Gluconacetobacter diazotrophicus PA1 5: one gene and its partner. The protein of the gene in region 1 interacts with the protein of each later gene in a pairwise test. Links are inferred from orthologs where the notes say so. Each region holds a gene or a part of one and is shown on either strand. Other genes may lie near its edges. The genes, in order: sufB and GDI_RS02075.

The links.
Region 2: the proteins of sufB (region 1) and GDI_RS02075 interact in binary tests that used the Escherichia coli proteins (3 or more experiments, as listed by UniProt). The link is inferred for Gluconacetobacter diazotrophicus PA1 5 from one-to-one orthologs.

What each region holds. Positions count from the first base shown.
Region 1 is NC_010125.1:3,143,868-3,159,592, forward strand. What follows is about bases 7,692-10,653. They hold sufB (Fe-S cluster assembly protein SufB), read right to left. Parts: upstream 9,937-10,653; coding sequence 8,446-9,936; downstream 7,692-8,445. Other genes in these bases: sufC (Fe-S cluster assembly ATPase SufC), read right to left, coding at 7,692-8,430; GDI_RS14500 (SUF system Fe-S cluster assembly regulator), read right to left, coding at 9,951-10,436. In the rest of the region: GDI_RS14445 (DEAD/DEAH box helicase), read left to right, coding at 1-1,107; GDI_RS14450 (class I SAM-dependent RNA methyltransferase), read left to right, coding at 1,171-2,451; GDI_RS14455 (hypothetical protein), read left to right, coding at 2,612-2,836; GDI_RS14460 (class I SAM-dependent methyltransferase), read left to right, coding at 2,900-3,688; GDI_RS14465 (HesB/IscA family protein), read right to left, coding at 3,802-4,182; GDI_RS14470 (SUF system Fe-S cluster assembly protein), read right to left, coding at 4,203-4,637; Fe-S cluster assembly sulfur transfer protein SufU, read right to left, coding at 4,673-5,098; GDI_RS14480 (cysteine desulfurase), read right to left, coding at 5,119-6,366; Fe-S cluster assembly protein SufD, read right to left, coding at 6,368-7,660; more of sufC, read right to left, coding at 7,657-7,691; GDI_RS14505 (DUF445 domain-containing protein), read right to left, coding at 10,657-11,970; GDI_RS14510 (phosphoenolpyruvate carboxylase), read left to right, coding at 12,193-15,006; GDI_RS14515 (MBL fold metallo-hydrolase), read left to right, coding at 15,045-15,725. UniProt on the Escherichia coli protein: The SufBCD complex acts synergistically with SufE to stimulate the cysteine desulfurase activity of SufS. The SufBCD complex contributes to the assembly or repair of oxygen-labile iron-sulfur clusters under oxidative stress.
Region 2 is NC_010125.1:435,754-451,272, forward strand. Bases 5,964-8,719 are described here. They hold GDI_RS02075 (HesB/IscA family protein), read left to right. Parts: upstream 5,964-7,059; coding sequence 7,060-7,380; downstream 7,381-8,719. Other genes in these bases: fdxB (ferredoxin III, nif-specific), read left to right, coding at 5,964-6,198; GDI_RS02070 (nitrogen fixation protein NifQ), read left to right, coding at 6,217-6,834; nifU (Fe-S cluster assembly protein NifU), read left to right, coding at 7,422-8,351; nifS (cysteine desulfurase NifS), read left to right, coding at 8,365-8,719. In the rest of the region: nifD (nitrogenase molybdenum-iron protein alpha chain), read left to right, coding at 1-239; nifK (nitrogenase molybdenum-iron protein subunit beta), read left to right, coding at 304-1,839; nitrogenase iron-molybdenum cofactor biosynthesis protein NifE, read left to right, coding at 1,910-3,349; nitrogenase iron-molybdenum cofactor biosynthesis protein NifN, read left to right, coding at 3,361-4,758; nitrogen fixation protein NifX, read left to right, coding at 4,730-5,224; GDI_RS02055 (NifX-associated nitrogen fixation protein), read left to right, coding at 5,227-5,688; GDI_RS02060 (CCE_0567 family metalloprotein), read left to right, coding at 5,700-5,909; more of fdxB, read left to right, coding at 5,914-5,963; more of nifS, read left to right, coding at 8,720-9,567; nifV (homocitrate synthase), read left to right, coding at 9,615-10,754; nitrogenase stabilizing/protective protein NifW, read left to right, coding at 10,774-11,097; GDI_RS02100 (electron transfer flavoprotein subunit beta/FixA family protein), read left to right, coding at 11,250-12,104; GDI_RS02105 (electron transfer flavoprotein subunit alpha/FixB family protein), read left to right, coding at 12,118-13,212; GDI_RS02110 (FAD-dependent oxidoreductase), read left to right, coding at 13,223-14,503; GDI_RS02115 (ferredoxin family protein), read left to right, coding at 14,532-14,816; ModD protein, read left to right, coding at 14,794-15,519. UniProt on the Escherichia coli protein: Member of gene cluster sufABCDSE that mediates iron-sulfur cluster assembly under oxidative stress and iron limitation conditions.

The DNA of each region.
Region 1 (15,725 bases):
ATCGACCTGTTCGAGCGCGGCGGCCTGCTGCTGACGCAGACGCGCCTGCTGGTGATCGACGAGGCCGACCGCATGCTGGACATGGGGTTCATCCCGGATATCGAGAAGATTGTCGCCATGCTGTCGCCCGTGCGGCAGACGCTGTTCTTCTCGGCCACCATGGCGCCGGAGATCCGCCGCCTGGCGGACATGTTCCTGCAGAACCCCAAGGAAATCACCGTCAGCCGCCCGTCCTCGGTCGCCACCACCATCGAGACCGGGCTGGTCGTCGTCGACGAGGCCGACAAGCGGCGGGTGCTGCGCCGCATGCTGCGCGACGACGCGGTGCAGAACGCCATCGTGTTCTGCAACCGCAAGCGCGATGTCGATGTCCTGTACAAATCGCTGGTGAAGCATGATTTCTCGGCCGGGGCGCTGCATGGCGACCTGCCGCAGTCGGTCCGTTTCGCGACCCTGGAGCGTTTCAAGTCCGGCGAACTGAAGATCCTGGTCTGTTCGGACGTGGCCGCGCGCGGCATCGATATCGGCGGCCTGTCGCATGTCTTCAATTTCGACCTGCCGTTCCATGCCGAGGATTACGTCCACCGGATCGGCCGTACCGGCCGCGCCGGGCGATCCGGCCATGCCTACAGCCTGGCGACCCCGTATGACCGCGCGCTGGCCGAGGCCATCGAAACGCTGATCGGCCATGCGATTCCCCGGCTGGAGGTCGAAGGCGTGACCCAATTGGAATGGTCCGAGGAATCGGGCACCCGTGGCGGGCGTGGCCGTGGTCGCGGCAAGGGCAAGGCCCCGGACCGGCGGGGCGGCAAGCCCGACCGCGCCCGGAACGACGCCACGCCAGCCGAGGACAAGGCCGAACCCGTCGCGCCCCCCCAGCCCGTTTCCGCCCCCGTTCCGCCCCCGTCCCCCGCGGCCGTCCCCGCCGAGGCGGCGTCGCCGCGCCGGTCCGGCCCGAACCGCCAGCGGGACCGCGATCGCGACCGGCATGCCGAGGACGGGATATCCGGCCAGAACGGGACGGTCATCGGGTTCGGCGACGACGTCCCCGCCTTCATGACGCTGCCCCGGCGGGGCCCGCCATCGTGCCCGGTGTCGATGAGGTGATCGACGAGACGGCCTGAGAAAGGCCGGGGCCCTGCCCTTCGAAACCCCATTCGCCTGGATGACATGACGATCGAAGCCGATATCGCCCTTCTGGGCACGGACGGGGACGGCATTGCCCGCACCGCCGAAGGCGACCGCCTGTTCATCCCCGGCGCGCTGCCGGGCGAGCATGTCCTGGCCGACCGGGTGGACGAACGCACCGCCCACCTGACATCCATCCTGCGGCCCAGCCCGGACCGGGTGACGCCGCCCTGCCCGCTGTTCGGAACCTGCGGCGGATGCGCGATCCAGCATCTGTCGCTGGCCGCCGCGCTGGACTGGAAGGCCGGGCTGGTCGTCCATGCGCTGGAGCGCGCCGGATTCGCCGCCCCCGCGATCACCGGAACGGTCCAGAGCCCGCCCGGATCGCGCCGGCGGATCGACCTGGCGGTCCGGCGCCGGCCGGAGGGCGTATGCATCGGGCTGCATGCCCGGCGCGGCGACGTGGTGGACCTGACCGCCTGCCCGGTCCTGGAACCGGCGCTGTTCGCCCTGCTCCCGGCCCTGCGTGCCGTGATGCAGTCGCTGGGGGCTCTGCGGCGCGACGGTGACGCCCTGATCAACATGCTGGATTCAGGCCCCGACCTGCTGCTGGCGACCGACGGCCCGCTGGAAGCGGCGGACCGTGCCAAGCTGGCGTCCTTTGCCCGCGACCACCGGATTCCCCGCATCGCCTGGCGCCGTGCGGGCACGACGGACGTGCCGGAAACCGCCGCCCAGACCGCATCGGTTCGGCATGAACTGTCCGGCGTCGCCACCATGCCGCCGCCCGGCGCGTTCCTGCAGCCGACGCGCGAGGGCGAGGCCGCGATCATCGCCGCCGTACTGGCCGGCCTACCGCGCCGACTGGTGCGGAAGGATACGGTGATCGAACTCTATGCCGGGTGCGGCACGCTGTCCTTCGCGCTGGGGCAGCACGTGCGCACCCTGGCGTTCGAGGGACAGCCCGACGCGGTCGCGACCCTGCGCCGCGCCACGACGGGCACGCGCGTGGTCGCCGAACAGCGCGACCTGAACCGCCAGCCGGTGATGGCGCGCCAGATTGCCGACGCGCGGGCGGTGGTGCTGGACCCGCCTTATACCGGGGCCGGGGCGCAGATGGCCGAGATCGTCGCCGGCCGGCCGGAGCGAATCGTCTATGTCAGTTGCAATCCGCAGGCGCTGGGCCGCGACGCCGCCGGACTGCAGGCGGCGGGCTATCGCCTGGACGGCGTGACGATCATCGACCAGTTCCTGTGGTCGACCGAGGTCGAAGCCGTCTGCGTCTTCACCGCCCCACCCGCCCCCCGCCGCCGGACGCGGTAATCACGGCGCTTTGGGTGACGACAGGGCCTGCCTTGCGCTAGGCTTGACCTGCTGTTCTGCATCAAGACGGTCTGTCCGGCCGGAGAGCCTGCCGCTGACGAAACCGGGCTGTGCCCGTCACGCTGGTATCGAACGTCCATCGGAAGCGATCGGGGCGGGTATGGCGAGCAAGGATGAACCGGATGAAGCCGAAACAACCGCGTCCAGTGTCGCGACGGCCCTGATCCGGATTTACGGCGCGGTGGCCATCGGCACGATCCGACGCCATATCAGCCGGTGCGTGGAGGACAACCTGACCGACGAGGCCGAATTCTGGCTCCGGGTCAGGAACCGGGCCACCGTGCTGCTGAGAACGTCCCGCTGGAAAAGCGACACGATCCATTGATCGGTCACATTCCACTGCAATTCCTGTTACGCTCCGAGTCCGACATCTTAGGAAAGTGGACTCATGACCACACGCAGGTTCTTCATTATTTTCGGCCTTGTCGGACTATTCAGCGGCACGGCGATCATGCCCGCCTCGGCCCAGCTTGCCGCGCCCGCCCTCCGTCACGGCGAGGGGGTTCGCATTGCCGCGGCGCTGAGCAACCGCGACCGGCCGGAGGCGGACCGTGCGGCGGACGCAAACCGCAAGCCCGCCAGCCTGCTGGCTTTCGCCGGCGTCAGGCGCGGGATGAACGTCGCGGACATCATGCCGGGCCAGGGCTATTTCACGCGGATCTTCAGCAATCTGGTCGGCGCGGGCGGCCATGTCTGGGCGGTGGTCCCGGCCGCGCGCCTGGCGCAGAATCCCAGGGCGGCGGACGCGGTCAAGGCGATTGCCGCCGATGCATCCTTCGGCAACGTCACCGCACTGGTCCAGAAGCTGGATGCGCTTTCGTTTCCCAAGCCCCTCGATCTCGCCTGGACATCGCAGAATTATCACGACGTCTATTACGGCGCCGGACCGGATGCGGCGCTCGCCCTCGACAAGGCGGTTTTCGCGTCACTCCGGCGGGGCGGGACCTTCATGGTGGTGGATCATGTCGCCAATCCCGGCATGACGCCGGACGCGGTCCGCAAGCTGCATCGGATCGACCCCGCCATCATCCGCCAGCAGGTCGAGGCCGCCGGCTTCCAGTTCGAGGGCGAGAGCAAGCTGCTGGCCAATCCCGCGGATTCCCACACCCTCACGGTCTTCGACCCGTCGATTCGCGGCCATACCGACCAGGTCGTGCTGAAATTCCGCAAGCCCTGATCCTCAAGAAGAACAGGAGGGGACCGAATCTGCTGCTGGACCTGGCAGGCGCGCCGGACCTGCAGCAGGCCCGCCAGGCCGGGCTCTTTCCGCTGACTCTCGGGGACCCGGGATCAGACGTGGAAGCTCTCGCCGCAGCCGCAGCGTCCCTTTTCGTTGGGATTGCTGAAGGTGAAGCCGGATTCGAGCTGTCTGGTCTCGTAATCCATCGTCGTGCCGATCAGGAACAGCGTCGCCTTGCGGTCCACCAGCACGGTCACGCCCTTGTCGGTCACGACCTCGTCCCCGGGGCCGGCGGCATCGACGAAGTTCATGTCGTAGGCGTGGCCCGAGCAGCCCTTGGTCGAGACCGCGATGCGCAGCTTCTGGCCGGCATGCGCGGTTTCGTACAGCACGCGCAGCCGGTCGGCCGCCCGGTCGGTCAGCGCCATCAGCGGTGGCAGGGGCCGCGCGGGGCGCGAGGGCGTGGCCGTGTGTTCGGTCGGAAGGGTCATAGGCGTCCTCCTGGGAATGATCAGAACATGTTCAGGGCCAGGCGGGCATCGTCGCTCATGCGCGACATGTCCCATGGCGGGTCCCAGACGATTTCGACATCGGCGCTGGTCACGCCCGCGACGGCGCGCACGGCTTCCTGCACCTGGGCCGGCAGTTCCTGGGCGCTGGGGCAATTCGGGGCCGTCAGCGTCATCTCGATATGCACGGCACCGTCGCGGTGCAGGTCGATGGCGTAGATCAGGCCCAGTTCGTAGATATTCACGGGAATTTCCGGATCGTAGACGCTGGCGATCGCGGCGATCACCGAATCCTCGTCCGGGGCATCCGATTCCGTCCGCGCGTCGGCGGCCGGCATGTCGTCCGGCGTCCAGCTTTCGACCGATCCCCCCTCGGCCGTCGCGGGGGGAGCGAACGAAAATGCCTCTTCCGCCGGTCTGGTCGCGGGTTCGTCCATCGCTTCCGTCTTCTCGGGTTGTGCGTTCATCCGCCTCATCCCTCCTTCGACTCGTTCAACGCGTCATCCAGCGCCGACCACGGCAATGTGGCGCAGCGGATTCGCGAGCGGTGCCGGTGCAGGCCGGCGAAAGTCGCCAGTTCGGGGTTCGGCGCGTCGCCCCCGGTCCGCAGCATGTCGGTGAAGGCGCGGGACAGAACCCCCAGTTCCGCGACGCTGCGCCCCGGCGCCAGGTCGGCCATCATATCGGCCGAGGCGACGCAGATGGCGCATCCCCGTGTCTGATGCCGGACCATCACGACCCGGCCCGCCGCGTCCAGCGTCACACCCAGCCGCACCCGGTCGCCGCACATCGGATTCGTGCCCTCGCCCTGATGGGTCGCCCCGTCCAGCGGGCCGGCATGAACGGGCGCGCGGGCCCGCTCGATCACCTGCCGCTGGTAGAGCCCGTCCTGGTCCATCGTCCTCTTCCCCCCGCGCCTTACAGGAAGAAGGAGCGGATCTGCTCCAGCGTCCTGGCCAGAGCGTCCACCTCCTCGCGCGTCGTATAGAGGCCGAAGCTGGCCCGCGCGGTGGCGGACAGCCCCAGGCGCCGCATCAGCGGTTCCGCGCAATGATGGCCGGCCCGGATCGCGATGCCGTTCCGGTCCAGCAGGGTGGCGATGTCATGCGGATGCACGTCGTCCATGGTGAACGAGATCACGCCGCCGCGTTCGACCGGCGACCCCACCACGTGCAGGCCGGGCACCTCGCCCAGCCGCCGCAGCGCATGGTCCAGCAGCGCGGATTCATGCGCCGCGATGGCGTCATATCCCACCGATTCGACGTAGGAGATGGCGGCCCCCAGCCCGATGGTCTCGATAATGGCGGGCGTGCCGGCCTCGAACTTGTGGGGCACGGTCGCCCAGCTCGATCCCTCGAACCGGACGGAGGAAATCATGTCGCCCCCGCCCAGGAAGGGCGGCATTTCCTCCAGCAGTTCGCGCCGCCCCCACAGCACGCCGATGCCCGTGGGGCCGTACAGCTTGTGCCCGGTGAAGGTGTAGAAATCGGCGTCGATCGCCCGCACGTCCACCCGGTGATGGACCACCATCTGGCTGCCGTCGAACAGCACCCGCGCACCGGCGGCATGCGCGATGTCCGCGATCTTGCGCGCCGGGGTGATGGTGCCCAGCACGTTGGACATGTGGGTGACGGCCACCAGCGCCACCTTGCCGTCATCCAGCAGCCGCGCCAGGGCATCCAGTTCCAGGTCGCCGGAATCGCTGATCGGCGCCACGCGCAGTTCGATGCCCGCGCGGTCGCGCAGCATCTGCCAGGGCACCAGGTTGGCGTGATGCTCCATTTCCGAGATCACGACCGCCTGGCCCGGACGCATCAGGCTGCCGAAGGAATGGGCGACCAGGTTGATCGCCTCGGTGCTGTTGCGCGTGAAGATGATTTCCTCGCGCGCCGCACCGATCAGGCCGGCGACCTGGTCGCGCACGCCCTCGTACGCGTCGGTGGTCCGCTCGCTCATCCAGTGCAGGCCGCGATGGATGTTGGCGTACTGGGTACGCATCGTCTCCGCCATCGCCTCGATGACCGGAAGCGGCTTCTGGGCCGAGGCCGCGCTGTCCAGGAAGACCAGCGGCTTGCCGTGCACCCTCTCGTTCAGGATCGGGAAATCGTCGCGGCGGGCGCGCAGGGCGTCGATCGGGTCGGGCATGACGGCGGGCGAGACATCCATGTTACGCGTCCTTCCGGTTCCACCAGGATTCGACCGCGCGATCCAGCACCGCGCGCAGGCTCTCGTCCCCGATCAATTCGACCGCATCGTGCAGGAAGGCCTTGACCAGGATGGCGCGGGCTTCATGCTCGGCCACGCCGCGGCTGCGGAGATAGAACAATTGATCCGGGTCCAGCGCCCCCACGGTCGCACCGTGGCTGCAGCGCACGTCGTCGGCATAGATTTCCAGTTCCGGCTTGGCGTCGATCTCGGCGGTATCGGACAGCAGCAGCGCCTGATTCATCTGGTAGCCGTCGGTCTTCTGCGCAATGCGTTCCACCAGGATCTTGCCCTGGAATACCCCGCGCGCATGGCCCGACAGCACATTCTTCACCGTCTGGCGCGAATTGCACGCCGGCGCCGCATGGGTGATGACGCTGGTCAGGTCGGCCACCTGCCGCCCGTCCAGCAGTTGCGCGCCGTTCACGTGCACGATCCCGCCTTCGGCCGCCAGCCGGGCGTGGACCTCGTGCCGCGCCAGCGAAGCGCCCAGGGTCAGGGTGAAACTGTCATAGCTGGCGCCCGCGCCGACTTCGGCGTGGATGACGGCCAGGTGCTGCGCCGCCGGGTCCTCGGCCTGCAGCTTGGCATGGATCAGGGCGGCATTATCCGCGACCGTGATGTCGAAGACCGGGTTGTGCAGGTAGGCCCCGCGCCCGACCGCGAGGTCCAGCACAGACAGGCGCGCGCCCTGGTCCAGCACGATACGGTGCCGGGGATGGACGGACAGCGGCGCGGAGTCCGCCACCGTCACCGACAGCAGCAGCATCCGCCCGGCATCGACGCCCGGCCCCACATGCAGCACCAGCCCGTCATCGGCCAGCAGCGTGTTCAGCGCCGTCGCGACATCGTCGTACGGCGGCGATTCGTCCCGCGCGGTCAGGCGCGTGACCGTCACGCCGTCGGGCAGGCGCGACAGCGCGGCATCGAACCGGCCATCGACCACGACGGCGCGCGGCAGGTCCGCATCCAGGGCGAACTCCCGCTCGGTCTCGGCCACGATGGCGTGGACCGCCGACATGTCGGGCCGGGCCGGCGCGGCGGCGAACGGAATGTCGGCCAGGGCCCGCAGCGAGGTGTATTTCCAGGCCTCGACCCCGGTGCGCGGCAGGCCCGAAGCCCGCAGCAGCGCGGCGGCGCGGTCGCGCGACGGGTTCGCGCCCGCCTGCCCGTCATACCGGGCCAGGAAGGACGCGGCGCTGGCGCCGGCGGTCCTGCCCCCCCGGGCGACCGCGTTCTCGGCGACCGCGTTCACGCGGCCTCCGCCAGGAAGCGGGCATAGCCCTGGGCCTCGAGCTGCTTCGCCAGTTCGGGACCGCCGCTGTGGATGATGCGCCCGCGCGCCATCACATGGATGCGGTCCGGGACGATATAGTCCAGCAGGCGCTGGTGATGGGTGATGACCAGGGCCGAGAAATCGGGCGCGCGCAGCGAATTGACGCCTTCGGCCACGATGCGCAGCGCATCGATGTCCAGTCCGCTGTCGGTTTCGTCCAGAATGGCGAAGGAGGGCTGCAGCATGCGCATCTGCAGCACTTCGTTGCGCTTCTTCTCGCCGCCCGAAAAGCCCACATTCACGTTGCGCTTCAGCATGTCGTCAGACATCGACAGATGCTTGGTTTCCTTGCGCACCGCCTTCAGGAAGGCCACCGCGTCCAGTTCGTCCTGGCCCCGGGCGCGACGCACCGCGTTGACCGCCGTGCGCAGGAAATTCGCGTTGTTCACGCCGGGCAGTTCGACCGGCGCCTGGAAGGCCAGGAACAGGCCCAGCGCCGCGCGCGCCTCGGGGTCCAGCGCCAGCAGGTCCTGGCCCTTGAAGGTCGCGGTGCCGGCCGTCACCTCGTAATCCTCTCGCCCGGCCAGGACATAGGACAGCGTGGACTTGCCCGACCCGTTGGGCCCCATGATCGCGTGGACCTCGCCCGCGGGGATGTCGAGATCGACGCCGCGCAGGATCTCCTTCTCCACTCCGCCATCCGAAATTCTGGCGCACAGGCCGGCGATCCGTACAAACTCGTTGCTCACGTCACTCATCTCCGTTCAGCCGACGCTGCCTTCCAGGCTGATCTGCAGCAATTTCTGGGCCTCGACCGCGAATTCCATCGGCAGTTCCTTCAGCACGTCCTTGCAGAACCCGTTGACGATCAGCCCCACCGCGTCCTCCTCGGACAGGCCGCGCTGGCGGCAATAGAACAGCTGGTCTTCCGAGATCTTGGAGGTCGTCGCCTCGTGCTCGATCTTCGCCGACATGTTGCGGCTTTCGATGTAGGGCACGGTGTGCGCCCCGCATTGGTCGCCGATCAGCAGGCTGTCGCACTGGGTGAAATTCCGCCCCCCCGACGCCTTGGGCATCATCCGCACCAGGCCGCGATAGGTGCTGTCGGAATGGCCGGCGCTGATGGTCTTGGCGATGATCGTCGAACGGGTGTTCCGTCCGATATGGATCATCTTGGTCCCGGTATCGGCCTGCTGGTGGTTGTTGGTCACCGCGACCGAGTAGAACTCGCCCACCGCGCCGTCGCCCTGCAGGATGCACGACGGATATTTCCAGGTGATGGCCGAGCCGGTTTCGACCTGGGTCCAGGAAATCTTGGACCGCGCGCCCCGGCAGGCGCCGCGCTTGGTGACGAAGTTATAGATGCCGCCCCGCCCGTTCTCGTCGCCCGGATACCAGTTCTGGACGGTCGAATACTTGATCGACGCATCGTCCATCGCCACCAGTTCGACCACCGCCGCGTGCAGCTGGTTCTCGTCGCGCATCGGCGCGGTGCAGCCTTCCAGGTACGAGACCGAGGCCCCGTCCTCGACCACGATCAGCGTGCGTTCGAACTGGCCGGTATTGCGCGCATTGATGCGGAAATAGGTCGACAGTTCCATCGGGCAGCGCACGCCCCTGGGCACGTAGACGAACGATCCGTCGGTGAAGACGGCGGAATTCAGCGCGGCATAGAAATTGTCGGCCACCGGCACCACGCTGCCCAGGTAGCGGCGCACCAGGTCGGGATGCTCGCGCACCGCCTCGGAGATCGGGCAGAAGATGACGCCGGCCTTGGCGAGGGTCTCGCGGAACGTGGTGACGACCGAGACGCTGTCGAACACGGCATCGACGGCGACGGGGGCGCGTGCCTCCTGCCCCTCGGGCACCTCGACGCCGGCCAGCAGCGCCTGCTCGTGCAGCGGGATGCCCAGCTTCTCGTAGGTGCGCAGCAGTTCGGGATCGACCTCGTCCAGCGATTTCGGGCCGGTCTTCTTCTTCGGCGCGGCATAGTAATGCGCGTCCTGGAAATCGATCGGCGGATGGCTGACCTTCGCCCAGGTCGGCTCGGGCATCGCCTGCCAGGCCTGGAACGCCTTCAGCCGCCATTCCAGCAGCCACTCGGGCTCCTGCTTGCGGTGCGAGATCAGGCGGATCGTGTCCTCGGTCAGGCCCTTGGGGGCCAGATCCATCTCGATCTCGGTCTCGAACCCCCATTTATAGGTGGATTGACCCAGGCCTTCGACCGTATCGCGGGTTTCGGCAACCGCTGGCATCTCTTTCCTCTCCCTCAGACCGCGACGGCCGGGCCGGCGCCGGATGTATCCTGGAGCCCGTGACGGCCCCCCTGCCCTTCGACGCATGGGCCCTGGACACCCTGGCCGTGCGCGCGCATGTCGGCCAGCGTGATCGCGGACAGGGCCCCGCGGATCGCATCGTTGACCGCATCCCATTGCCCGCACACGCCGCAGAACGGGCGCGTGTCGCACCCGCCGCCATCCACGCATGCCGTCAGCGAAATCGGCCCGTCCACGGCGGTAATGACCCGCGCCACGGAAATATCGTTCAACGGACGGGCCAGCCGGTATCCCCCCCGCGCGCCGCGCAGGGATACCACCAGGTCATGGACCGCCAGGATCTTCAGCACCTTGGCCACGGTCGGTTCGGGAATACCCGTCGCCTGCGACAGCGCGGGCGAGGTCATCACCTCGTCCTCCTGCGCCAGACGGACCAGGGCCACGACGGCATAGTCGGTCAGCTTCGACAGCTTCAGCATCCGCGCCCCTTTCCTACCCGGCCTGTGCACCCCCGGCCTGTACGCCAGAGACATAACGGACCAAATCAGTCCTGATTTACCCAGATGCTTCGCCGCGACGCCAGCGTCAAGTGCAATCGGCGCAGTTCAGCACCCCTTTGGCCGCGCCACCGGCCGTACGATGCGGGCCGGCGATGCCGAGATCACCTTTTGGCGATAAGGGATATCGCCCCGCGGAGCGTCAGCCGGCGCCCCGGCCGAAGAGCAGTTGCAGCAGCAGCGACAGGCCCGCCCCGGCCAGGAAACCGACCAGCGTGCCGTTCAGCCTGACGAACTGCAGGTCCTTGCCGACCCGTAATTCCAGGCGCGACGACAGCAGGTCGGCATCCCATCCCGCCACCACCGAGGCGATGAAGCGCGACAGGCGTTCGCGCAGGAACGGCAGGCTGCCCAGGATCATGCGCCGCGCGGTGCAGACCATCCGCTCGCGCAATGCCGCATCGGTGCGCATCTGGTCGGCCAGGCGCAGCAGCGTGTCCTGGACGATCGACGCGGACCATCCGTCGGGGCGGCGCATGTCGGCCTCGATCATCACGCGCATCCGCCGCCAGACATCGCCGCTCCAGCCCCGGATACTGTCATGGGTCACCACGCCCATGATCGCGCCGGTGATGTCCTGGCGGCGTTCGGGGTCGGTCTCGATCCGGTCGATCTCGCCACGGACCCAGTTCGTGAAGCTCTCGCGCAGTTCCGAGTTCTGGGGATCGACACGGTCCAGTTCCTGGTTCACCGCGACCAGGACCTTGGTCGCGATCGACCCGCCGATGGCCCAGCCCAGGACGCGGCCGCCCTGCTCGCGCACGCGGTCCTCGATCATCGCGCGCAGCGATGCCTCCTTGGCCTTCAGCCCGTCCTTCAGCCGGGCCAGCAGGAAGGACAGGACTTCCTGGTGCCGGTCGCCCTCGACCAGCGCGCGCAGGGTCCGCGCCACGATGGGGGCCACGTCCTCGCCGCCCAGGATCATGGGCATGATCCGGCCCATGGCCGATCCGGCACGGCCATCCTCCAGCCGGTTCATCACCCCGGGGGCCGCGCCGGCCAGCATGCGGCTGACGGTCTCCGCCGTCGCGGGGTCGTCCAGCAGGCCGGCCACGATTTCCGGCAGGTCGATCCGGTCCAGCGCCGCGTTGACGTCGTCCTCGGTAAAGACATGGGTGGCGACGAAACGGCCCAGCGCCTCGCCCAGCCGGGCCTTCTGGGCCGGCAGGATGGCGGTATGGGGAATCGGCAGGCCCAGCGGATGGCGGAACAGCGCGGTGACGGCAAACCAGTCGGCCAGCCCGCCCACCACCCCGGCCTTGGCGCCGGACCGCAGGACATCCAGCCAAAGCCCGTCCCCCACCAGGCCCGCGGCCGGCGCCGCGTATCCCGCGGCGGTCAGCACGCCCATCCCCGCCAGCAGTCCCGTGGCCGCGCGACGGTAGCGCCGCAGATTCAGCCAGGCTGCCCTGTCCGCTTCGGACAGCGTGTTCTCCGCAGTGGGGATCGTGTTCATCCCTCCGTGGATACCACCCCCCGCGCGCCGACCCAAGCACCCCCCACGCCGGCCGCCGGTCACATTGATGCTGCCCGCGAAGGCCGCCCGGGGGGCCGCCCGGGGGACCGACAGCCCCGGTTTCGGCGAAATTCGGCGTGAAGTTGCCCCGGCAGACATTGCGATGGGAACGCGAACATGGAACCTTGCCGCCACGCACGGAATGGATGATTGGGCCCCGCGATGACCGATACCCCCACCCGCGATGCGGCAGAGATGCTGCTCGACCTTACGCGGCAAGCTGTCGCGGATCACGAGAACTCGTCATCGGGCAATCCCATCATCGCCCTGGCGCGCCGAATCGGCCGCCAGCTGACGGCCGGCACCCTGACCACCGACACGCTGGAACAGGTGGTGCGCCAGTTGCGCGACACGGCGTTCCGCGACCGGGCGGCGCGGCTGCATGCCTATGTCGGGGGCACGGACGATGCCGCCATCGCCGGGCGGATGCGCGGCGTGGCGCAGACCGTCGCCAGCGAACCCGGACCGGACGGCACCCCGCCGAATTTCGGGCATTTCCGCAAGAACCTGGAACGCAGCCGCTTCGCGGCCGTGTTCACCGCCCATCCGACCTTCGCCCTGGCCAATCCCGTCTATGACGTGCTGGCGACGCTGGCGTCGTCCGATGACGGGCGCACCGGCACGGTGCCGGCCCTGGCCACCCACCGCCGCCCCGCCCCGCCGACGCTGGAGGAAGAATTCGCCCTGGCATCGGCCGCGATCGTGCGCGGGCGCAACGCGCTGGACCGGCTGACCGGAATCCTGCTGGCCGAGGCCCGCACCCGCTGGCCCCACGAATGGTCGGTGCTCAGCCCCCGGCCCGTGATCCTGACCACCTGGGTCGGGTACGACACGGACGGGCGGACCGATATCGGCTGGTGGGACACGATCCGCCTGCGGCTGCGCATGAAGCGCCTGCAGCTTGAACGGCTGCGCGACCAGATCACCCCGCTGCGCCCGGTGGCCGACGGGCTGCATGAACGCGTGGCCCGCGCGCTGGACGCGGTCACGGACCAGATCGAGGCCTGCCCCGTGGGCGCGGCGCCCGGCCCCGATTCCGTCGCCGCATTCGCCGCCGTGCTGATCGGCCGGCGCGAGGACGCGATCATGGGCGCCAGCGAACTGGCGTCCTCGTTCCAGGAAGCCATCGACACCGCGCCGCCGGACGACCGGATGGCCCTGGCCGTCGCCCGGGCCGGCCTGATGGCCCACGGCATGGCCGCAGCCCACACCCATGTCCGGCTGAATTCGACGCAGATCCACAACGTCGCGCGCCAGCGCCTGGGCATCGACGACAGTCCCGAGATCCCGTCGCAGCGCCGCGCGCTGCTCAGCCGCATCAACGAGGCACTGGACCACGTCCAGCCGGTCAACATCGATTTCGGATCGCTGCTGGTCGAACAGGCGACGGCCGCGCGCCTGATGATGACGGTGCGCCAGATCGTGCGCCACATCGACCGCGAGAGCCCGGTCCGTTTCCTGATCGCCGAGACCGAGAGCGGCTATACGCTGCTGGCCGCCCTGTGGCTGGCCCGGACCTTCGGCATCGAGGAACATGTCGAGATCTCGCCGCTGTTCGAGACGCAGGAGGCGCTGGAGAACGGCGCCCATATCGTCGAGGAAGCGCTGCATTCCCCGCACTGGCGCGAGTATCTGCGCCGCACCGGCAAGCTGAGCCTGCAATTCGGCTATTCCGATTCCGGCCGCTATGTCGGGCAGCTGGCCGCGACCTACCTGATCGAGCGGCTGCGGCTGAAGATCTGCGAATTGCTGCGGCGCTGGAACCTGACGGATGTCGAGGTCATCCTGTTCGACACCCATGGCGAGAGCATCGGGCGCGGCGCGCATCCGTTCCGCCTGTCCGACCGGCTGGATTACCTGTCGCCGCTGCACGCCCGCGCCGTCTTCGCCGATGCCGGCCTGCGCATCCGCGAGGAAACGGCCTTCCAGGGCGGTGACGGCTATCTGCTGTTCGGCACCCAGGCGCTGGCCGACGCGACCATCAGCATCATCGCGTCGCATGTCTTCGCGCATACCGTGGTCGATCGCGACCCGGTCTATGACCAGCCCGATTTTTCGGCCGATTTCTTCTCGACCATCGGGGCCGGCATGGCCGGACTGGTCGAAGATCCGGGCTATGCCGCGCTGCTGGGCGCCTTCGGCCCGTCGCTGATCGACAAGACGGGGTCCCGCCCATCGGCCCGGCAGAGCGATTCCGGCGCCGCCGCCAGCCGCATCACCCACCCCAGCCAGCTCCGCGCCATTCCCAACAACGCCATCCTGCAGCAACTGGGCTGGTGCGCGAACACCATCCAGGGGCTGGGCACGGCCGCCGCCCGCCACCCCGAGACGTTCGAGGAATTCCTCAGCCGCAGCCCGCGCTTCCGCCGGGCGCTGGATTTCGCATCGCATGCGCTGGCGCATTCCGACGATACGGTGCTGCGCGCCGTGGTCTACATGCTGGACCCCGACATGTGGCTGGACCGCGCCACCGCCGAGTCCGACCCCGCGCGGCGCGATGCCTACCTGGCGCTGATGCACGGGCTGGAGCGGCTGAATTTCTGGGCCAGCACCCAGGCCATGTTCCGCCGCATCCAGTCGGACCACCTGGCGCTGCGCCGCGCCTGGCAACAGGCCCCCGCCATGGGGGCCGAGGAAAAGCTGCTGCACGCGATCCGCATCGCCACCATCGAGCGGATCTGGCTGCTATCCACCCGCATTCCCTACTTTTCGCCGCGCAACGCCTTTTCGCGCGACGAACTGACGACGCGAGTGCTGTGCCTGGAAATTCCCGCCGCGCTGCGGGAGCTGGACTATATCTTCCCCTCGGTCACCGGCGGCGGACTGGACCTGGATTATCACGAGGACCACGGCCCACGGAACGAAGGGGCCTATATCCGCGAGCACGCCGAGATTTTCGAGCCGATGCTGCACCTGTTCAATCTGGTCCGTGAAACCGGCATGGCGATCATGCACCATGTCGGGGCCTTCGGCTGAACGCTTCGCCCGAACGCCGCACCCGCCGGACCTGGCAGGTGCGCGAGGCCGCGCCGCCGGTCGGGCAGCCGCTGGCGGCCGCACCCGGCATCCGGCGGATCGTCGCCCCCAATCCCGGAGCGATGACCGGGAACGGCACCAATTGCTGGCTGGTCGATCATCCCGGGGGCACCGCGATCATCGATCCCGGATCGGACGATCCCGCCCACCTGCACGCCATTCGCGCAGCGGCGGGTCCCGTCACGCATATCCTGCTGACCCATACGCATCGCGATCATCTGACGGGCGCGCGCCCCCTGGGGGCCGCGACGGGCGCGCCGGTCTGCGGCTTTCGCCATAGCGCCGTCGCCGATTTCACCCCCGATATCGCACTGGATGACGGCTCCGCCATCGCCGGCCTGACGGCCGTGCATACCCCCGGCCACGCCACCGATCATCTCTGCTTTGTCACGGCGGACGGCATCGTGTTCACCGGGGACCACATCATGGGCTGGTCCACGACGATGGTCCCCCCGGCCCCGCAGGGTTCGGTCCGCCAGTTCCTCGACGGGCTGGCGCGAATCGATGCGCTGGACGCGCGCCTGCTGCTGCCTGCCCATGGGCCCTCGATCACCGCCCCCGCCGCCTGCATCCGGGCCCTGATCGACCATCGCCTGACGCGCGAGGCCACCATCCTGGCGGCCCTGGATGCCGTCCCGGCCACGCTGGAGGACATGATG
Region 2 (15,519 bases), 2.7 Mb from region 1 along the record:
CCGGGTATGAACTGGAGAAGTTCATCGAAGGCATCCGTCCGGACCTGGTCGGATCGGGCATCAAGGAAAAATATCCCGTGCAGAAGATGGGCATCCCGTTCCGTCAGATGCATTCATGGGATTATTCGGGCCCGTATCATGGCTATGATGGTTTCGCCATCTTCGCCCGTGACATGGATCTTGCCATCAATAATCCGGTCTGGAGCATGTTCAAGGCTCCGTGGAAAAACGCCGCCTGAGGCCATAACGCAGCCGGCGTGCCGTATGGCGCACGCGGGTGGGTAAAGGACAGAGGGTAAGATCATGCCTCAAAATGTCGATAAGATTCTCGATCACGCACCGTTGTTCCGCGAACCGGAATATCAGGAGATGCTGGCCGGGAAAGCGAAGCTGGAGAACATGCCTCCGGCGGACAAGGTCGTCGAGATCGCCGACTGGACCAAGAGCTGGGAGTACCGCGAGAAAAATTTCGCGCGCGAATCCCTGTCGGTCAATCCGGCCAAGGCCTGCCAGCCGCTGGGCGCCGTCTTCGTGGCCTCGGGTTTCGAGCGCACCATGAGCTTCGTGCACGGCTCGCAGGGATGCGTCGCGTACTATCGTTCGCATCTCTCCCGCCATTTCAAGGAGCCGTCATCGGCCGTGTCGTCGTCCATGACGGAAGACGCGGCGGTGTTCGGCGGCCTGAACAACATGGTGGACGGGCTGGCGAATACCTACAAGCTGTATGACCCGAAGATGATCGCGGTGTCGACGACCTGCATGGCGGAGGTCATCGGCGACGATCTGCACGCCTTCATCCAGACGGCCAAGGGCAAGGGGTCCGTCCCCGAGGAATTTGACGTTCCGTTCGCCCATACCCCGGCCTTCGTCGGCAGCCACGTGACGGGCTACGACAACATGCTCAAGGGTATCCTGGAGCATTTCTGGAAGGGCAGGACGCCGGTCCCCAACCGTTCGGTCAACATCATCCCCGGGTTCGACGGTTTCGCGGTCGGCAACAATCGCGAGCTGAAGCGCATCCTGGGCATGATGGGCGTGCAGTACACGATCCTGTCCGACGTGTCGGATCAGTTCGATACGCCGTCGGATGGCGAGTACCGCATGTATGACGGCGGCACGAAGATCGAGGCCGCGCGTGATGCGGTGAACGCCGATTACACGATTTCGCTTCAGGAATACTGCACGCCGAAGACGCTGGAATATTGCCAGAGCTTCGGGCAGAAGACCGCGTCCTTCCATTACCCGCTGGGCATCGGGGCGACGGACGACCTGCTGCAGAAACTGTCGGAGATTTCGGGCAAGCCGGTTCCGCAGGAACTGGAAATGGAGCGTGGCCGCCTGGTCGACGCGCTGGCCGACAGCCAGGCCTACCTGCATGGCAAGACGTACGCGATCTACGGCGATCCCGATTTCGTCTATGGCATGGCGCGCTTCATCCTGGAAACCGGGGGCGAGCCGAAGCACTGCCTGGCGACCAACGGCAGCAAGGCGTGGGAAGCGCAGATGCAGGAACTGTTCGACAGTTCCCCGTTCGGCGTCGGGTGCAAGGCGTGGGGCGGCAAGGATCTGTGGCATATGCGGTCCCTGCTGGCGACGGAAAAGGTCGACCTGTTGATCGGCAATTCGTATGGCAAGTATCTGGAACGCGATACGGACACGCCGCTGATCCGTCTGATGTTCCCGATCTTCGACCGGCATCATCACCATCGTTTCCCGGTCTGGGGATATCAGGGCGCCCTGCGCGTTCTGGTGACGTTGCTGGACAAGATCTTCGACAAGCTTGACGACGATACGATCCAGGCGGGCGTCACCGATTATTCCTTTGACCTGACGCGCTGAACACTACGCCGGGCGGTCCCGTGCCGCCCGGCGTCCTACATGATGCCGGATCCGAGGGTTGGAGAGGACGATGAGCGACGCTTTGAAGGCGAAGGTTACCGAACTGTTCAACGAGCCAGGGTGTGAAAAGAACCTGGCGAAGGGCGAAAAGGAGCGCAGGAAGGGGTGTTCCAAGCCGCTGACGCCCGGTGCGGCGGCGGGGGGGTGCGCGTTTGACGGCGCGAAGATCGCGCTGCAGCCCATTACGGATGCGGTCCATCTGGTCCATGGTCCGCTGGCCTGCGAAGGCAATGGCTGGGACAACCGGCATGCCGCCAGTTCCGGACCGAAACTGTATCGCCTGGGCGCCACGACGGATCTGTCGCAGATGGATATCGTCATGGGGCTGGGCGAAAAGCGGCTGTACAAGGCCATCAAGGACGTCATCGCCCGCTATGCGCCACCCGCGGTCTTCGTCTATTCCACATGCGTTCCGGCGCTGACCGGCGATGATGTCGTCGCGGTCTGCGCCCATGCCAGCCAGAAGCTGGCGACGCCGTGCATCCCGGTCAACGCCCCGGGCTTTGTCGGCGGGAAGAACCTGGGCAACAAGCTGGCGGGCGAGGCGCTGCTGGATTATGTGATCGGGACGATGGAGCCCGAAATCAGCACGCCCACGGATATCAATATTCTTGGCGAATATAATCTTTCGGGCGAATTGTGGCAGATCCTGCCGCTGTTTCGGGCCCTGGGGATTCGGGTCCATGCCTGCGTGACGGGCGATGCCCGCTATCGCGAGGTTGCGTCGGCGCACCGGTCGCGCGTCAACATGATGGTGTGCTCGACCTCGCTGATCAACGTCGCGCGCAAGATGGAAGAACGGTGGGGCATTCCGTACTTTGAAGGATCTTTCTACGGAATCGAGGACACCTCCGCCGCCCTGCGGGCCATCGCCGGGATGCTGGTGGCCCGTGGCGCGCCGGCCGACCTGCCGGCCCGGGCCGAGGCCCTGATCGCGGAGGAGGAAGCCCGCGCCTGGGAGGCCATCGCCCCCTATCGCGCGCGGCTGGAGGGCAAGCGGGTGCTGCTCTATACCGGCGGTGTCAAATCCTGGTCGATCGTTTCCGCCCTGCAGGAGATCGGGATGGTCGTCGTGGGCACGTCGGTCCGGAAATCCACCGATAACGACAAGCAGAAGATCAAGGACCTGATGGGCGGCGACGCCCACATGGTGGACGCCATCCCGCCGCGGGAGATGTACGCCCAGTTGCGGCGCGGCGACGCGGACATCCTGCTGTCCGGCGGACGGACGCAGTTCGTGGCGCTGAAGGCCCGGGTGCCCTGGCTGGATATCAACCAGGAACGGCACCAGGCCTATGCCGGATATGACGGCATGGTGGCGCTGGTGCGTGAACTGGATCGGTCCCTGTCCAACCCGGTCTGGGCGGATGTCCGCCGCCCGGCCCCGTGGGAGGAGGACGATGCCGATGCGTTCCTGGATGACGCGCCGTTCCTGACCCCCTTGTCCTGAGGAGTTCGTCCGTGGCCACCATCGTGAAGCCGCGCAAGGCGGCGTCCGTCAATCCGCTGAAATCCTCGACGCCGCTGGGCGCGGCGCTGGCCTATCTGGGTATCGACGGCGCGGTGCCGCTGTTCCATGGCTCGCAGGGCTGCACGTCCTTCGCGCTGGTCCTGACCGTGCGCCATTACAAGGAAGCGATCCCGCTGCAGACCACGGCGATGGACGAGGTCGCGACCATCCTGGGGGCCGCGGGCAATTTGGAAGAGGCACTGCTGAATTTGCAGCGGCGGATGAAGCCGCGCTTCATCGGCATCGCCTCGACCGCACTGGTCGAGACCAGGGGAGAGGATTATGCCGGCGACCTGAAGCTGATCCTCCAGCGGCAGCCCGAACTGGCGGATACACGGATCGTCTTCGCCTCGACCCCGGATTATGCCGGCGCGCTGGAGGACGGCTGGGCGGCCGCCGTCAGCGCGATCATCGAATCGGTCGTGGCCCCGTGGTCGCCGACGGTGACGTCGTTCCAGCAGGTCAACGTCCTGCCGGGCGTGCACCAGACCCCGGCCGACATCGAGGCGCTGCGGGACCTGATCGAAAGCTTCGGCCTGTATCCCGTGATCCTGCCGGACCTGTCCGGATCGCTGGACGGTCATGTGGCCGAGAACTGGTGCCCGACCACGCAGGGCGGCGCGCGGATGGAAGAAGTGGCGCAGATGGCGCGCGCGGTGCACACCATCGCCATCGGCGAGCATATGCGCGCGCCGGCCGACCTGCTGGGCAGCGTAACCGGCGTGCCGGTCACGCTGTTTCCCACCCTGACGGGACTTGCGGCCAACGACCGGCTGATGGCGCTGCTGTCGCGCCTGTCGGGCCGGGCGGTGCCGGGGCGCTATCGCCGCCAGCGCAGCCAGTTGCTGGACGCGATGCTGGACGGTCATTTCCATTTCGGCGGCAAGCGCATCGCGATCGCCGCCGATCCCGATCTTCTGTATGGCCTGTCGGCCTTCTTTGCCGGAATGGGCGCACGGATCGTCGCCGCGGTCGCCTCGACGTCCAATGCGCCGAACCTGGACTCCATTCCCGCGGACAGCGTCATCGTGGGCGACCTGACGGATCTTGAAGACGCGGTCCACGCGGCGGGGGGCGCCGATCTGCTGGTCACCCACAGTCACGGCCGTCAGTCCGCCGACCGCCTGGGCATTCCGCTGATGCGCGTGGGCTTTCCCATTTTCGATCGTCTGGGCACCGCGCACGCGCAGACCATCGGATATCGCGGCACGCGCGACCTGATCTTCCGCGTCGCCAACCTGTTCCTGGGCCAGATGCATGAGCACACGCCGGACGATTTCGGCCACGTGCCGTCCGCCCATACGATCGAGGAGATAGTGCATGACAGCGCGTCGCTTGCAGCTCATTGAACCGGAAGCCGGCGGGGACGGTGCCGCCGCCGGTGTCGTGCCGCGCCTGCGGATCGCGATCGCGACCCAGGACATGAAGGCGCTGAACGCGCATTTCGGGTCCGCCCGACGCTTCGCGGTCTGGGACGTGACGCCGGACGATGCCCATTTTGTCGAGGCGGTGGGGTTCGACGACGTCTCGGACGAATCCGGCGCGCACAAGGTGGACGTCGACGACAGGATCGGCCCCAAGGTCGATGCCCTGGCGGGATGCAACCTGCTGTTCGTCCTGGCCATTGGCGGTCCGGCGGCGGCGAAGGTGGTCGGCGCGCATATCCACCCGGTCAAGCTGCCCGCGCCGCAGAGCATCGCGTCGGTGATCGAACGCGTCCAGACGATGATGAAGGGCAACCCGCCGCCCTGGCTGCGCAAGGTGATGGGGGCGGCCGTACCCCGTTCGATGGATTTTCTGGATGAGGAGGACTGACGATGTCGCAAGCCGGTGTGATTGACGATCCGATGGCGACCTCGTTCATGAAGGCGCTGGTCGGGCGGATCCGTGCCGAGGACATGTACGGGGCCTGGGAACGCAAGACGAATGAAATGCTCCTTGACGATTATATCGTCAGCAAGGAGGAGCGGCGGGCCATGCCGATGATCAGCGACCCCGATCCCGACACGCTGGCGCGGGTCGAGACGTTCTTCCAGGCCGTCGGCCTCGCCATCGAGCAGGAGACGGGGCTGATCGCCTCGCCGATGATGAAGATGAGCCATGAGGGATTCGGTCGCGTCATCCTGACGACCGGGCGGCTGGTCGTCTTCATGAAGACCCTGCGCGACGTGCATCGCTTCGGTTTCGACAGCCTGTCCGCCCTGGCGGCGGAAGGGGCGAAGGCCGTGAATGCGGCGGTGGCCGAAATCAACCGGTTTCCCGAAGTGGCCCGGGCGTGACGGAGGGCACCATGACGGATATCGCGGAACTGAAGGCGGAACTGAAGAAGCTGTCCGCCCGGGCCACCAAGGCGAAGATGGATCTGCACGATCTGTCCGAGGACCTGCCCGTCAACTGGCAGGCGATTCCCGACATCGCCGCGCAGGCGCATCGGGCCTTTGCCGAACTGACCGAAAAACGCGCGGCGCTGGCCGCGATCGAAGACGCGACGAAGGAATAGAGAGATGGGAAGTGTCACACGCGACGGCCGGCCGTGGCAGCCGGAATACCTGCTCGCGATCGATCCGGCGCTGTGCATCGGCTGCGGCCGGTGCTTCAAGGTCTGCGGCCGGGGCGTCATGACCCTGCGCGGCCTGACCGACGAAGGGGAACTGGTCGACGACGATGACGACGGCGATGACGACGTGGAACGTCGGGTGATGGCCCTGGTCGACGCGGGGGCGTGTATCGGCTGCGGTGCCTGCGCGCGGGTCTGCCCCACCAACTGCCAGGCGCACGGCGCGGGCTGAACAGACAGGGAGGCGACGATGCGGGCCGAGGACCTTCACGCCTGGCTGGTGGCCCAGGGCACGGGTACGGAATGCGATCGTTTCGATGTCCACGTCCTGGCCTCCATCCTTGCGATCGCGCTGATTCAGTCGCGTGAACGCGGCCTGCCCCTGCCGGGCCTGGTGGGCCTGGGGGGGCAGGACCTCGTCGCGCTGGTGGGGGCGATGCTTCCGGGCGCGCTGTCGCGTTTTCAGACGATGGCGGACCTGCCGGCGCCGGTCCCCGATGAAAACGAATCCATCCTGCGCGACCTGCTGCGCCGGGGAACGTCGGAAGGCTCGGAGTGGGAATACGGGCTTGCCGCCATGGTCGCGCGCCGGGCCATGGAACCGCATCACCTGTGGCAGGATCTGGGGCTTCGTCACCGGCGCGAACTGTCATGGATGCTGGAACGGCATTTCGAACCCCTGGCCCGCCGCAACACCGGCGACATGAAGTGGAAGAAGTTCTTTTTCCGCCTGATCTGCCGGGACGAGGGCTATCGCCTGTGCTCGACCCCGGTCTGCGACGAATGTGACGATTTCGACGCCTGTTTCGGGGCCGAGGACGGTGAAAGCCTTCTGGCGCGCACGGCCGCCGGGCGTCCCGCCGCCTGACCGGTCTCTTCCTGCCGCTGGCCGATAAGGATCCCGGCGCCTGCGCGCCGGGATTTTTCGTGCCCGCGATTTCATGTCCGCCCCATGCCGACACGTCGGGAATCCGACAACGTTGCAAATCGGACAGGACAGCCCCCGGAAAATAACCTCGGCCTTCTCTTTTGTCGTGGCACGCGGATTGCGTGGTTTCCGTGCGGAAGACATTCGCGGGAAAAGGAGTTCACGATGATTGAGATGACCCCCAGCGCGTGTGAGGCGGTACGCGCGGCCATCGCCGGTGCAGCGACCCCGGTCGAGGGAATCCGGATCATGGTCGAATCCGGTGGATGCTCGGGTTTCAAATACATGATGGGCCTGGTCGCGGCGCCCGAACCCTCGGACGTCGTGGTTGACATCGACGGCGTCAAGGTCTTCGTCGATGCCGAAAGCGGGCCACATCTGCAGGGCACCAAGGTCGATTTCGTGGTGACGCTGGAACAGTCGGGCTTCTCGTTCGACAATCCGAATGCGGCATCGAAATGTTCCTGCGGAAAGTCCTTTAACTGAACTGTCGCGGCAGGGTCGGGCGTTGACGGAGGGAAATACAGATGTGGGAATATTCCGATAAGGTAAAGGACTACTTCTTCAATCCCAAGAACGCCGGCGTGATGGAAGACGCCTCCGGCGTGGGCGAGGTCGGCGCGATCGCCTGCGGGGATGCGCTGAAGCTGATGATCAAGGTCGATCCGCAGGATGAACGGATTACCGAGGCCCGGTTCCAGACCTTCGGCTGCGGGTCGGCCATTGCTTCGTCCTCCGCCCTGACCGAGATCATCATCGGCAAGACGCTGGACCAGGCGCTGGAAATCAGCAACCAGGACATCGCCGATTTCCTGGGCGGCCTGCCCCCGGAAAAGATGCACTGTTCCGTCATGGGGTACGAGGCCCTGCGCGCGGCGGTCGCGAACTATCGCGGCGAAGTCTGGGAAGACGATCACGAGGACGGCGCGCTGCTGTGCAGGTGCTTCGGCGTCGACGAGGGCATGGTCGAACGCGCCATCCGCAATAACGGCCTGACCAGCATGGAGCAGGTCGCCCAGTTCACCAAGGCGACCGGCAGTTGCGGCACCTGCGTCGAAGGCGTGGAGGGCGTGCTGGAACGCACCAATGCGGCGATGGTGGCCGAGGGCCTTCTGGACCCGGTGCAGGCTTTCGTGCCCGGCGGTGCCGCGCCCGTCCGGGGTCGCGCGCAGAAGACGTCACCGGTCGCACCCCCGGCGCGTACGGGCGGCAAGATGACCACCGTGCAGAAGATCCGCGCCATCGAAGAGGTGCTGGAGGAGCTTCGCCCGGCGCTGCGCAACGACGGCGGCGACTGCGAACTGGTCGATGTCGAGGACAACCGCGTGATGGTCCGGCTGACCGGGGCCTGCGTGAATTGCCAGCTGGCCGCCGTGACGGTGCAGGGCATCCAGGGACGTATCGCCGAACGGCTGGGCACGCCGGTGCGTGTCATTCCGGTGCAGGCCGGGCAGTGAAGGAGAGCGCGACATGAACGCGGTTTATCTGGACAACAACGCGACGACCCGCGTCGACCCGGCGGCCGTGTCCGCCATGCTGCCGTTCTTTACCGAGCAGTTCGGCAACGCATCGTCCATGCATGCGTTCGGCGCCGAGGTCGGGGGTGCCCTGCACACGGCGCGGCGGCAACTGCAGGCCCTGCTGGGCGCGGAATTCGATCATGAGATCGTCTATACGGCCGGCGGCACGGAATCCGACAACACCGCCATCCTCTCGGCGCTGGAGACCCAGGCCGGGCGCAACGAAATCGTGACCAGCGCGGTCGAGCATCCCGCCGTGCTGGCGCTGTGCGCCTGGCTGGAGAAGACGCGCGGGACCAGGGTGCATTATATCGGCGTCGATGCGCGCGGCCGGCTGGACATCGATGCCTATCGCCGTGCCCTGTCGCCGCGCACCGCGATCGCCTCGATCATGTGGGCCAATAACGAGACCGGGACGATCTTCCCGGTCGAAACGCTGGCGGCCGTGGCGCATGAGGCCGGGGCGCTGTTTCATACCGACGCGGTGCAGGCGGTGGGCAAGATCCCCATGAACCTGCGGCATTCGGAAATCGACATGCTGTCGCTCTCGGGGCACAAGCTGCATGCGCCCAAGGGGATTGGCGCGCTGTATGTGCGTCGGGGCGTACGCCTGCGTCCGCTGATTCGGGGCGGCCATCAGGAACGCGGCCGGCGCGCGGGCACCGAAAACGTACCGGGCATCATCGGCCTGGGCGTGGCGGCCGAACTGGCCCGCCATCACATCGACGAGGAAAATACCCGCGTGCGCGCCCTGCGGGACCGTCTGGAACAGGGGCTGCTGGAGCGGATCGGCAACGCCTGGGTCACGGGGGATACGGAAAACCGCCTGCCGAATACGGCGAATGTCGCGTTCGAGTTCATCGAGGGCGAAGCCATCCTGCTGCTGATGAACAAGGCCGGGATCGCGGCGTCCTCGGGATCGGCCTGCACGTCGGGCTCGCTGGAGCCGTCGCATGTCCTTCGCGCGATGCACGTGCCCTATACCGCGGCACACGGCGCGATCCGCTTTTCGTTTTCGCGCGAAAATACGGACGCGGATGTCGATCGCGTTCTGGACGTCATGCCGGGCATCATCGCCAAACTGCGTGAAATGTCCCCCTTCTGGGATGGCGCGGCCGCCGCGAAATCCGGCTTTGCACCGACTTATGCCTAGGGCGATGCGCCGGGCCTGATGAAGCCCGGCGGTATGGAGGCTGTGCGATGTCGGAAAACGCGCGTCTGCTGATCAGCGACACCACCCTGCGCGATGGAGAGCAGGCGCCGGGGGTGGCCTTTACCGCGTGGGAAAAGCTGGCCATCGCCGGCGCCCTCGACGCGGCCGGCGTGGATGAGATCGAGGCCGGCGTTCCGGCCATGGGGGATGCCGAGATCGCCATGATCGCGGCGATCGGCGACGAGGTGGAACGCGCCCGCGTCATCCCCTGGTGTCGCATGCGCGACGAAGACGTGCACGCGGCGCGGCGGACGGGGCTGGGCAGCGTGCACCTGTCCGTTTCGACCTCGGTCCGGCAGATCCAGGCGAAATACCGCATGTCGCCGCGTCGCACGCTGGACATGGCGCGCGACGTCGTCTCCCGCGCCAGGGATTACGGCCTGGCGGTGTCGGTGGGGGGCGAGGACGCCAGCCGGGCCGATCCGGCCTATCTGGTCGATCTGCTGGGCGTGATCGCCGAGGCAGGGGCGTTCCGCTTCCGCTTCGCCGATACGCTGGGCGTGATGGACCCGTTCGGCGTGCACGAGGTCATGCGGTATCTCTGCCAGTCCAGCCCGCTTCAGCTTGAATTTCACGGCCATGACGATCTGGGCCTGGCAACGGCCAATACGCTGGCCGCCGTGCGGGCCGGCGCGGCGTGCGCCAGTGTCACCGTCCTGGGACTGGGCGAACGCGCGGGCAACGCCCCGCTGGAGGAAGTGGTGGCGGGGGTATATCGCCTGCTGGGCCGTCCGGCGGGCGTGAAGCTGGACAGCCTGCCCGGGCTTGCCACCCTGGTCTCGCGCGCCGCCGTGCGTGATATCCCGCCCGACAAGGCGATCGTCGGCGACGCGGTCTTTCGTCATGAATCGGGCATCCATGTCTCGGGCCTGCTGCGTGACGCCGCGACGTATGAGGCACTGGACCCCGTGCAGTTCGGCCGCCAGCGCGAAATCGTGCTGGGCAAGCATTCCGGCCGGGCCGCGGTACGGCACGCGCTGGCGGCGCTGGGCCTGGATGCCGACGAAACCGTCATCGCGGCCACGCTTGCCGCCGTGCGCGCGCGTGCCTCCGCCGCCAAGCGCACGGTGGCGCTGGCCGAACTGGCCGAAATGCATGCGGGCCTGATGGCAGGCGTGTCGAAATAAGACATCGGGGAACCACGAAATGATGGGCATTCTGGACGAACTGCGCGGCCTGTCGGCCGCCGAGGACTTTTTCCGCACGCTGGGCGTCAAGTACGACGCCGAGGTGCTCAATGTCGCCCGCCTGCATATCCTGCGCCGCATGGGCACCTACCTGTCCCAGGCGGAACTGGAACCGGACGAGGACGCGGCGCGTGCCCAGTGCCGCGCGCAATTGCAGCGCGCGTACGACGATTTCACGCGTTCGACCCCGATTGCCGAGCGTGTCTTCAAGGTCCACCGGGACGCGGTGCGGCCATCGGGTGGGTTCGTCAGCCTGTCGGAGTTGACACAGGACGGGACGTGAACCCGACGCGGAGATGTCGGACCAGGGGCCAGAGCGGGTGCCGGACGGGGAATTTTTCACGGTTGAGGGAATTTTCGCCCCGTTTGGCCTCGCTGGTACGCCTCTTGCGACCCGTGGAAACATGACATCCTGCATGTCGATGGAGGCGCGGAATGCAAATCTTTGTCTGTATCAAACAGGTTCCGGACAGCGGACAGATCCGCGTCCATCCGGTCACCAACACGATCATGCGCCAGGGGGTGCCGACGATCATCAACCCCTACGACCTGTTCGGGCTGGAAGAGGCGCTGCGCCTGCGCGACCGGTTCGGCGGCCAGGTCACGGTCATGACCATGGGGCCGCCGATGGCCGTCGAAAGCCTGCGCAAGGCGATGACCTTCGGCGCGGACCGTGCCGTGCTGCTGACCGACCGGATTTTCGCCGGCTCGGACACGCTGGCCACCAGCTACGCGCTGGCGCAGCTGATCCGCAAGGCCGGTGAAACCTGGGGCGAGCCGGATATCGTCTTCTGCGGCAAGCAGACGATCGACGGCGATACCGCGCAGGTGGGTCCCGGCATCGCCCGTCGCCTGGGCCTGTCGCAGTTGACCTATGTGTCCGGTATCGATGACCTGGACATGGTGGACCGCAAGATCCTGGTCCGCCGCCGCGGGGACCATGGGGTGCAGGTCCTGCGCTCGGTGATGCCGGTCATGATCACGATGATGGAAGGCAGCAACGAAATCCGGCGTGGAACCCAGGCTGACGCCCTGCGCGCCGCCCAGGCGGAAATCGTCCAGTGGAACGGCGCCGCCGCCGGCATCGAGGATACGGCGATGTGCGGGCTCCGCGGGTCGCCGACCGTGGTGAAGAAGGTCTTCGCCCCCACGGCCCGGGCCGAAAAGGCCGAGAAGATCGCGACCGGAACCGAAACGCCGGCCGCGCTGGCCGAAACGCTGATCGACGCCATCTTCACCCGCCAGCCCGTGCTGCAGGCCGATCTGCTGCAGCAGGCCGCCACGCACTGAAGGAGACAGGGCCATGAACGCCAAACCGACGGGCGGGGCACCGGGCGGCCGCGCCAATATGAAGAAGGAATTGTCGGAGCGCTTCCAGCGCTACCGCCATGTCTGGGTCTTCGTCGAATTCGAGCACGGAAAGATCCATCCCGTCTCGCTGGAACTGCTGGGCGAGGGACGCAAGCTGGCCGACCAGTTGCAGGTCGAACTGGCCGGAATCGTGCTGGGCAGCGGCCGGGCCGAACTGGACGAGGCGGCAAGGGCGGCGTTTTCGTATGGCGCCGACGTCGTCTACCTGGCCGACGATCCGGTCCTGGCCAACTACCGCAACGAACCCTACACCCAGGTCATGACCGCGCTGGTCAATGCCTATGAACCGGAAATCGTCCCTTCTGGGCGCCACGGTCCTGGGCCGCGACCTGGCCGGCGCCGTCGCGACGACGCTAAGACCGGCCTGACGGCGGACTGCACCGAACTCGCGATCGACGGCGAACGGTCGCTGGCGGCCACGCGCCCGACATTCGGCGGGTCGCTGCTGTGCACGATCCACACGCTGAACTATCGCCCGCAGATGGCCACCGTCCGTCCGCGCGTCATGGCGATGCCCGAGGCCCAGCCGGGCCGCACGGGCCGCATCGTGGAATTCAAGGTCGACGTGGCCGAGGACAGCATCATCACCAAGGTGCTGGATTTCCTGCCCGATACGGCCAACGAGGCCGAGCAGATGGCCTTCGCCGACATCGTCGTCGCGGGCGGCATGGGCCTGCGCAGTGCCGAGAACCTGGGGCTGGTGCGCGATCTCGCGGCCGTGCTGGGCGGGGACTGGGGCGGGTCGCGCCCGCTGGTGCAGAAGGGGTGGATTCCCTCGGACCGGCAGATCGGGCAGACCGGCAAGACGATCCGCCCGCGCCTGTATATCGCGGCGGGCATTTCCGGCGCGATCCAGCATCGCGTGGGGGTCGAGGGCGCGGACCTGATCGTCGCGATCAATACCGATCCCAACGCACCGATCTTCGATTTTGCCCATGTCGGGATCGTGGCCGATGCGATCACCCTTCTGCCGGCGCTGACCGAGGCTTTCGGACGGCGCCTGTCGGTCAACCGGATGGCGAGCTGAGGACAGCATAATGACACAGCACCAATTCGACGCCATCGTCGTGGGGGCCGGCCCGTCGGGGAACGCGGCGGCCTATACGATGGCGCAGCGCGGCCTGCGCGTCCTGCAGATCGAGCGCGGGGAATATGCGGGATCGAAGAACGTCCAGGGGGCGATCCTGTATTCCGACGCGCTGGAACGCATCATTCCCGATTTCCGGGAAGACGCGCCGCTGGAACGTCACGTGATCGAACAGCGGATCTGGATGATGGACGATGCCGGGCATACCGGCATGCATCATCGCAGCGACGATTATAACGAGGAAAGCCCCAACCGTTATACGATCATCCGCGCCCAGTTCGACAAATGGTTCAACCGCCGCGTGCGGGATGCCGGGGTGACGGTGCTGTATGAAACCACCGTGACCCGGCTGATCACCGATGCGCGCAAGCGCGTCGTCGGCGTGCAGACCGATCGCGACGGCAACGGCATCTTCGCCGATGTGGTCGTCCTGGCCGAAGGCGTGAACGGCCTGGTCGGCCTGCGGTCCGGGCTGCGTGACGAATTGCGGCCCGAGAACGTGGCCCTGGCGGTCAAGGAAATGCATTTCCTGCCGCAGGAGGTGATCGACGCGCGTTTCAACCTCAAGGGCGAGGAAGGCGTGGTGATCGAGGCCATGGGCACCGTGACCGACGGCATGGTGGGCACGGCGTTCCTGTATACCAACCGCGAATCCATCTCGGTCGGGATCGGCTGCCTGGTCAGCGAATTCGCCAGGAGCGGCGCCGCGACGCCGCATGGCCTGCTGGACCGCTTCAAGGCGCACCCCAGCATCCGTCCCCTGCTGGAAGGATCGGAAATCAAGGAATACGCCGCCCACCTGATCCCCGAGGGCGGATATCGCGCCGTCCCCGAACTGGTGGGTGACGGGTGGATCGTCGCGGGCGATGCCGGGCATTTCGTGAATGCCGTGCACCGGGAAGGATCGAATCTCGCGATGACGACCGGTCGCATGGCCGGCGAGGTCGTTGCCAATATCCTGACGAGCGGCCTTTCGTGCTCCGCGACGAACCTGGGGGCCTACAAGACGCTCCTGAAGGAATCCTTCGTGATGAAGGACCTGAAGAAATACCGGAACGTGCCGAAAATGCTGGAAGAAGGCGGGTACAACATCATGAATCTGTATCCGCGCCTGGTGAACCGCGCGGCACAGACGTGGTTCCGCGTGGACGGCGTGGACAAGAAGGCCAAGGAATCTGAAATTCTGAAGAATGCATGGCGCGCGCACAGGTGTCGCGGGCCTGCTGGGTGACGCAATTCAAACTGGCGAGGGCATGGCGATGAGCGATCGGGTCGAAGACCGTCTGTTCCAGAACAGGTATGTCGTGGATGTCGGGCGGCCGCATATTACCGTCCGTCCGCATGAAACCCCGTCGCAGGCGCTCCTGGTCATGACGCGCATCTGTCCCGCCGGCTGTTACAGCCAGAATGAACAGGGACAGGTGGAAGTCGCCGCCGACGGGTGCATGGAATGCGGGACGTGTCGCGTCGTGTGCTCCAAGACGGGCGATATCGAATGGCAGTATCCGCGTGGTGGATACGGTGTCCTTTTCAAGTTCGGTTAACGGGCTGCCGCCTCTGCCGGCGACGCTGATCGATGCGTTGCTGGCCGAGGACGTGCCCTTTGGCGACCTGACGACACGGGCGCTGGGCATCGGCGGGCAGCCCGGCCTCATGAATTTCTCCGCCCGGGACGAACAGGTCGTCTGCGGAAGCGAGGAAGCCGCCGCCATACTGACCCGGCTGGGTGCGACGGTGGACGTGCTGCGCTCCAGCGGCGGCCGGGTCACGCCGGGCACGCCCCTGCTGCGGGCCACGGGCCCGGCGGGGGCGCTCCATATGGGGTGGAAGACCGCCCAGACGCTGATGGAATGGGCGGCCGGCATCGCCACCGCCACGAACGCCATCGTCCTGGCCGCCGCATCCGGCGGGGCGGCGGCTGGAACGGTCGCGGTCGCCTGTACGCGAAAGGCGCCGCCGTTGACGCGGGCGCTGGCGATGCGGGCGGTGGTGGCCGGCGGCGGGGTGATGCATCGCGTCGGCCTGTCCGACACCATCCTGGTATTTCCCGAACACCTGGCCTTCATGGACCCGCATGACGGCCTGGCTCAGGCGGTCCAGACGCTGCGCCGCACCGCGCCGGAACGGCGGATCGTCATCGAGGTCACCAGCCCGGACCAGGCCATCGCGGCCGCACGGGCCGGGGCGGACATCCTGCAGATGGAGAAATTTCCCGTCCGGGACGTCGCGCGACTGGCCGAACGGCTG